DNA from 2 places in the Shewanella sp. SP2S2-4 genome. Region 1 is predicted to be linked to the other one. Evidence: riboswitches for the same ligand, from Rfam matches in the RefSeq annotation. Region 1 holds a riboswitch; the other holds the start of a gene.
The links. A riboswitch is a leader RNA that binds a small molecule or an ion and turns the genes downstream of it on or off. The one in region 1 is predicted to bind thiamine pyrophosphate.
Positions count from the first base shown of each region.

Region 1 (3,425 bases):
AAATAAAACGCTGCGGTTTATCAGGGTCTTGCTGGGATGCCGCCACCTGTTGATCTTGTCTGTCCATATAGAACAGCGCCAGATTAGTATCGATTAGCCCCGCTAGCCAATGGGATTTAAGGCCGATTTCATAGTTATAAAGCGTCTCAGTACTGAACTCTTTTTTATCGTTCAGTTCGACAGGCAAAGTCATGTTAAAACCGCCCGCCTTGTAACCGCGCGCGACACGGACATATGCGTTGTGTGAGTCATTCAGCACTTTACTCACTGCAATATGCCCACCCCACATGGTTTCGCTCGGGTCGAAATTATCGTTATTCGTATCTGAGTAATGGCTATTGCGGCGCTCTAAACGTAAACCCACAGATAAGGCATAATCTGAGCCCAGATCCGTATCGAGCTGACCAAACAAGGCATAGTTCGTCGCTTCATACTCAGAGTCTAAGACTTCATCCGGCCAAGCATTGTACTCAGAATACAATTGGTTATCTTCTTTCAGATTCATGCCGTACACACCAAGCAACCAATCCGTACTGTCCGCAAAGATTCGGCCCAGCTCGGTAGAACTTAAGCGAAACTCTTGCGACACAGTTTTACGTTGGCCCGTTTTATCCCAAAAATAATCATATTGGCACGGCGCCAGATTGCCATCGTCATCACTGCATTGCTTAGAAGCCCAATACTCTGGGTTCGACCAATCGCCATCGTAACTGTAATGGTGATCGGTATTCGCAAAGGACGTTAACGAGGTCAGCTCAAAGGTTTCGGCGCCAGAATAGGTCGCTTTAAAGCCTGCGCCTGTGGTGCGCTGGCTATCGACACCCGGTTGATCCGATGTCGTCTGGGTCGGTGAATTGGTTAAACTCCACACATCATAGCCATTATCAAAATCGGCGTGCAGCACAGTTAAATCAAACTGCAAATCGTCAGTCGCATACCAGCGCAGCTTAGCGCGGCCGCTGAACTCATCGCGGCCATTGGTATCGTCACGACCTAAATAGAGGTTGTCGTGGTAACCATTTTGTTGATGTTGCTGCAGTGACACGCGATAAAGCAGCTTGCCAGAATCCGTTAATGGGCCTGAACTGAAACCGCTAAACGTGCGTAAATTATCATCACCTAACGAGACTTCTGCACCATGTTCAAACACATCGGTGGGGTCGTTACTTTTCAGATAAATCAGTCCCGCTAAGGCATTCGCGCCATAACGTGTGCCCTGTGGTCCACGTAGCACTTCGACCTGTTGTAGATCGTACATGCTCGACACCATACCAATACCGGATAAATCGATATCATCAATGATGTAACCCACAGAAGAATTAGGTGCGCCTTGGTATTGCTCTTGCTCACCTACGCCGCGAATTTGAAAATATTTTGGCCGCGAACTTCCACCTGACCAGTTAAAGTTAGCAATAGAATTAAGCAGATCTTCAAAGTGCTGCGCGCTTTCATCTTGAATTTTTTGACTGTCGATAACGGTAATACTGGAAGGCATTTTTTCTAAGCTTGAACTGCGAAAATCCGCCGTCACTACCATGACTTCCATCTCAGTGCTGGGATCGGGTTTATCAATAGCATCGGTTTGTGCAAATGCAGAAGTGCTCAGCGCGGTAGCAATGGCTAACGCCAGCGGCGCTCGGGTTAAAAACAAGCTGGGTGTGATGGTTGAAAACGGGGAATGGCGTTTTGACGTGTTACTGTTTAGCGTTTTACTGTTTAACATAGGACCTCAAATACATAGTTTGAGATCCGGCAACGAATAAGCGATTCAGAAGTGTGCTGTTGATTGGCCCATTCCTACGCCGGTATTAGCCGGATCAGGTTCTAAGGGTTCGTCAACTGACATCTCAGTTTGCAGTAATTAACGTAAATTCATTGGCTGCAAACACCCCTTGGCGACGCCTAGTATACATGAGTAATAGGATGGGATGACACATTTACGTCATAAAATGAAAAATGCCAGCATAGCTGGCATTCTCAGGGCGAACTTCAGGCTTAATTCGAAAAGGTTTCGCGCACGTACACATCAAATTTAACCGCTTGGGAATTGGGCGCCACGGCGGCGACTTGCAATTGTTGCTTGCCATGCAACTTGACCGATTTCCAGCTCGTCGCTTCATCTTCGATAGTAAAGCCGCTGGCGTCGTACCAAGTGAATTTATACTGCACACGCATGTCAGTTGATGATTTGCTGACAATCAGCGCAGAGCCCTGCACTAAATCGCCGACTCGGCGTGCATCCACACTTTCAACCGCTATATCTCGGGCAAAACTGGTATTATCGATACGGGTTTCACCGAGCGAACTCACTGAAATACCTGCGGTATGTGAGGCACAAGCGCCTAAGGTCAGCGCCGCGGTCAATAATAGTCCTGTATAAATTTGTTTCATCTCTTTCTCCCAGTCACGCGACAAAATGCGCGGCCAGCGCGCATCATTTCCCATTAAACGACAAGCTAATCGAACTGTGCTGAACTTATGCTTAACAAGACAGACTTAATCATCACTCAAACATCTGCTCAATAAAACGAGTTAATCAATCAGAAAGTGCGCCCGTGCCGTAGCGATGAGCTGCTTACGATTGGTTTGCCAACAATCGATATTCACGTTGGCCACTCGTCGCCCCTGACGGGTAATACGACATTCAGCAAAGCTATCTTTATGCAGGCCTGCACGTAAATAGTCGATGGAAAAATCGACCACTTTAGGCACTTTGGCAGTTTGCATAAAGACCATCAACTGCACTATCGCTGACATCTCCATAAAACCTGCAATGACGCCGCCATGGATAGCGGGCAACACAGGATTACCGATATTGTCGTCCTTAGCAGGCAGTTTAAAAATCAGTTCATCACCAAAACGTTCCACCTTCATACCAATAAATTTGGCATAGGGAACGTGCTCAAGTAAATGACCAAAATCGTTAAGCTCAGTGGCGCGCTTAACAATGCCTTGCACATCGATAGGTGCTTTTACTTGGGCGTGTTGAGTGGCACTGGCGGTGCCAAGTTCCGAATTATTTGCGCTCATCAGTGTCTCCTATTTCAGGCACGGCTTCACCCATCAGCGCTTGTCTAAAGGCATCACCCACCATTTCTGGACTGATCCGCATAAAGGAACCAACAGCATGGGCAATAGGATCATCTATGCTGTCTTGATAAGCAATCGCGCGGGTAAAGGCAATGTTGGAAGACAATTTGTAGCATTCCGCAAACCCAAACACAGGTTTATGGGGCTGAGCGGGCTTCATATAATCCACCCGCAAATCGAGCGTAGGTGAGATTTCTAACAATTTGAATTTATGGAAAATTGCACTGACCACTGCACTTCCACAGGCGGTATCCATTAAAGTAGTAATGACTCCGCCATGGATAACGCCCGTATCGGGATAACCAATTAATTCAGTGCTGTAGGGCAACTCAATC
Region 1 covers NZ_JAUOER010000010.1:52,157-55,581, forward strand. Annotated here, with positions in the region: gene Q4Q54_RS09975 (TonB-dependent receptor domain-containing protein) at 1-1,723, opposite strand, end outside; TPP riboswitch at 1,778-1,903, opposite strand; gene Q4Q54_RS09980 (YcfL family protein) at 1,996-2,391, opposite strand; gene Q4Q54_RS09985 (PaaI family thioesterase) at 2,533-3,030, opposite strand; gene Q4Q54_RS09990 (PaaI family thioesterase) at 3,017-3,425, opposite strand, start outside.

Region 2 (3,425 bases), on a different contig from region 1:
TTTTCACCTTTTATCTTTTTAACGCCGTCTTGAATTCCCGTCAGCGCATCGATGATGCTATCCACTTCAATACGTGAAAGTTAACAAGCCATTATCCTTCAATTTAGCGCGATTGTGATCTCAATTCCCAGCCTTATTTGTCTCAACTGACAAGTGTCTTATCATGCATTGGCGTAAGCACTGCGCATGTAACGTGTTGCATTCGTGTTGAACTTTACCCTGTTTACCTCCTCTAATCTGCGTTGAGCACTCGCAAGTAAATGCAATCATTGGATAATTCTCTTTCAATATTCAGCAACTCGATATTGGATTGATATTGGATTTGAGTGCAATTGTTCCACGTTAAGCATCATCGAAATCAATTGAGACTACACAAAACCTAAGGATGGATTTTGCCTTTTCAACGTCAACCCAAAGCCGCGCCTTTATTGACAGTATCTCCTACAGCAATAGCGATTGGAGATGATACTGATAGTGCTTTGCTTTTTTCGGTCACATCGCCAGAAGGCGAGACTTTTATTGCATTTGATCATCACCTCGGTGATCTGGATACTGCCCAAACGCCTGTTTTTACCACTACTGCCGTGCCGTCAGCGTTCAATCGCGGTGCAGGCCTTTTAGTCACTGAGCATGACACCCAAGCTATATATCAAGAGCAGGCCCGAGATTTGGTACTGCAAGAAATCCATACTGAACATCAAGATCAACATCAAGATAAATTGGTTGCTGAGTCTGAATCAAAACTTGAACTGTCTAGGACAATACAAACCCGTGCTCAAGGATTGGGGTTACGTACTCGTCAGCCGTATTTCAAAGGATTAAGTCTGCTTTTTTTTGTGCTCTTAGTGCATGCGTGTTTATTTTTACTTATCTGCATTTTGTGGCGCCCACAGTTAAATCCCTTTGGATTAACAGAAACAGAAAGCCGGGGCCCTAAAGTGACGGCGCTTAAAGCTTACTTTATTTATGCTCCCGCGGTAGAGAAGGCTGAAAGCGCTGCGCTAGAAACAGAGAGCAAGGCCGTGGATAAGACTGAGATGACAAGTTCTGTTACGCCTACAACTGTTCCCACGCCTGCAACTCAAGTTAAGCCTCTGTCGATACTTGAAAAGGTCATGCCTGAAACAATAGCACCTGAGAAGGCCGTCTCTGAAAAAGTAGAGCAGGGAAAAGTGAAGCCAGATACGGTTAAACCGGACATCACTCAATCGAGCCAATCTCAATCAAGTGCCCCAAGTGAAGTACAGCCCGCGGAAGTGACGGCAAAAAAACCAACTAATACGCTTGATACCACAGAAATAAAGCCGCAGCTTGGCGCTAAGAGTACGCCCGCAGCAGAAGGTGAGAGCACAATAGCGACAAGCTCAAGCATGAGTTTATTCACCCAGCAATATTTTGAACGTCAGCGCGAGCAAGGGCTCGATGATCTCGTCATTGAACAGGCCGATAAATTCACCCGGAAATCGAATATGAGTGAAATGAGCCCAGAGATGGAAGTGTTATTTGTCCCTAACGCCGATGATTTCGGTGGCACAACGAGCCTAGATTTACCCTTAGATCCAAATCGTATTGTGCGTAAAGGGGATACTTGTTATCGCGTGGTACAAGTCGGCACTCAAGTTAATCCTTACGCCGAAAATTTAGGCTTCCCATTTGACTGCAGTGGCAAAAAAATCAATCAAGCTATTGATGATGCCATTCAATCTCGATTAAATAAAATGATGCTCAAACCCCATAAATAGTGACTTTCTCTTATGATCTATTTTCATGCTAATTATAACTTTTTTTAGTTTTATTTGATTTAATCAATTAAAAACAATAAATTATGAATCTTTATTTTGGATTGATAGTTAAGTTTTTTAATTACTTTTTTCCTTGTTTGTTGCTGCCGCTTCTGTCTATACTGCGCACTCATCTTGTCGGAGTGCCTCTTGGCTGAGACCGTTTATTCGGGATCCGTTGAACCTGATCAGGTTAAAACCTGCGAAGGAAACAAGCGTAATAACACATATTAAATCGCCAAAATAGACGGCTTGAACACCTGTTAACTCAGCAGTGTTTTAAGCCTTAATGTTTAGATTTAATTGTTATTGAGCAGGGTAACTCAATTTTTGAAGCCAGTGTTGGCCACAAAAATTGATTGCCATGCCCAGCTATCAACAACTCAATTCTCCAGACAAGCAACTCCATTTTTTAACGTGAGATTGCTTATGTCCAGTTCAAACCAAAACCCAGCTGTAGCTGCCAATGCGATAGAAATTACAGCGCCAGAATCGACAATCCCTAATAAATCGTCTGAGTATAGTCAATCAACAGTGCCTAAGGCGCCGAGTCGCCGCGAAACCCGCGCGCAGGCTCAAGCCTTTATCGATACGTTAGCGCCGCTGCAACATCCTAATTCACAAAAGATTTATCTCGAAGGTTCCAGTGCCGATATTCGCGTTGGCATGCGGCACATTCTGCAGACTGACACCCTTGTCGGCGGTACAGATGATGCGCCAATCATGGAAAAAAATCCGCCAATCCGAGTGTACGATTGCGCCGGACCTTATTCCGATCCTGAGGCCGACATCAATGTGCGTCTAGGCCTTGGTAAATTAAGACAAAACTGGATCCTAGCCCGCAACGATACAGAGCAATTACCCTGCGCGACCTCAGACTTTACCCAACAAAGACTCGCCGATGATGGTTTAGACCATCTGCGTTTTGAGGCGGGCTCGAGTGCAATTGTTCGCCCACGCAGAGCGCTGCAGGGTAAACGAGTCAGCCAATTACACTATGCCCGTCAAGGGATTATCACGCCCGAAATGGAATATGTGGCGATCCGCGAGAACATGGCACTTGCCGAAGTACAGGATGAAATCCTCAATCGTAAAGCCAAGGGCGAAGCTTTTGGTGCCTTAGTCGGCGAACCGATTACCGCCGAATTTGTCCGCGCTGAAGTCGCCCGTGGCCGCGCGATTATTCCGCTGAATATTAACCATCCCGAAGCCGAACCTATGATCATAGGGCGTAACTTTTTGGTGAAAGTGAATGCCAATATTGGTAATTCTGCGGTGACGTCATCCATCGAGGAAGAAGTGGAAAAGCTCGTCTGGTCAACCCGTTGGGGTGCAGATACTGTCATGGATTTATCCACGGGGCGTTATATCCACGAGACCCGCGAGTGGATCATCCGCAACTCGCCAGTGCCCATCGGCACAGTGCCGATTTATCAAGCGCTGGAGAAAGTGAACGGTGTGGCAGAGGATTTAACCTGGGAAGTGTTCCGCGATACCTTGATTGAACAAGCTGAGCAAGGTGTTGATTACTTTACTATTCATGCTGGTGTGCTGCTGCGTTATGTGCCGATGACGGCTAAACGCGTCACTGGGATCGTTTCCCGCGGCGGTTCAATCATGGCCAAATGGTGCCTGAGTCATCAC
Region 2 covers NZ_JAUOER010000003.1:176,510-179,934, reverse strand. Annotated here, with positions in the region: gene Q4Q54_RS04445 (hypothetical protein) at 393-1,742, shown strand; TPP riboswitch at 1,911-2,009, shown strand; gene thiC (phosphomethylpyrimidine synthase ThiC) at 2,211-3,425, shown strand, end outside.
Region 2: it holds a riboswitch for thiamine pyrophosphate, as region 1 does, so the genes downstream of both, thiC (phosphomethylpyrimidine synthase ThiC) here and Q4Q54_RS09975 (TonB-dependent receptor domain-containing protein) in region 1, are expected to answer to the same signal.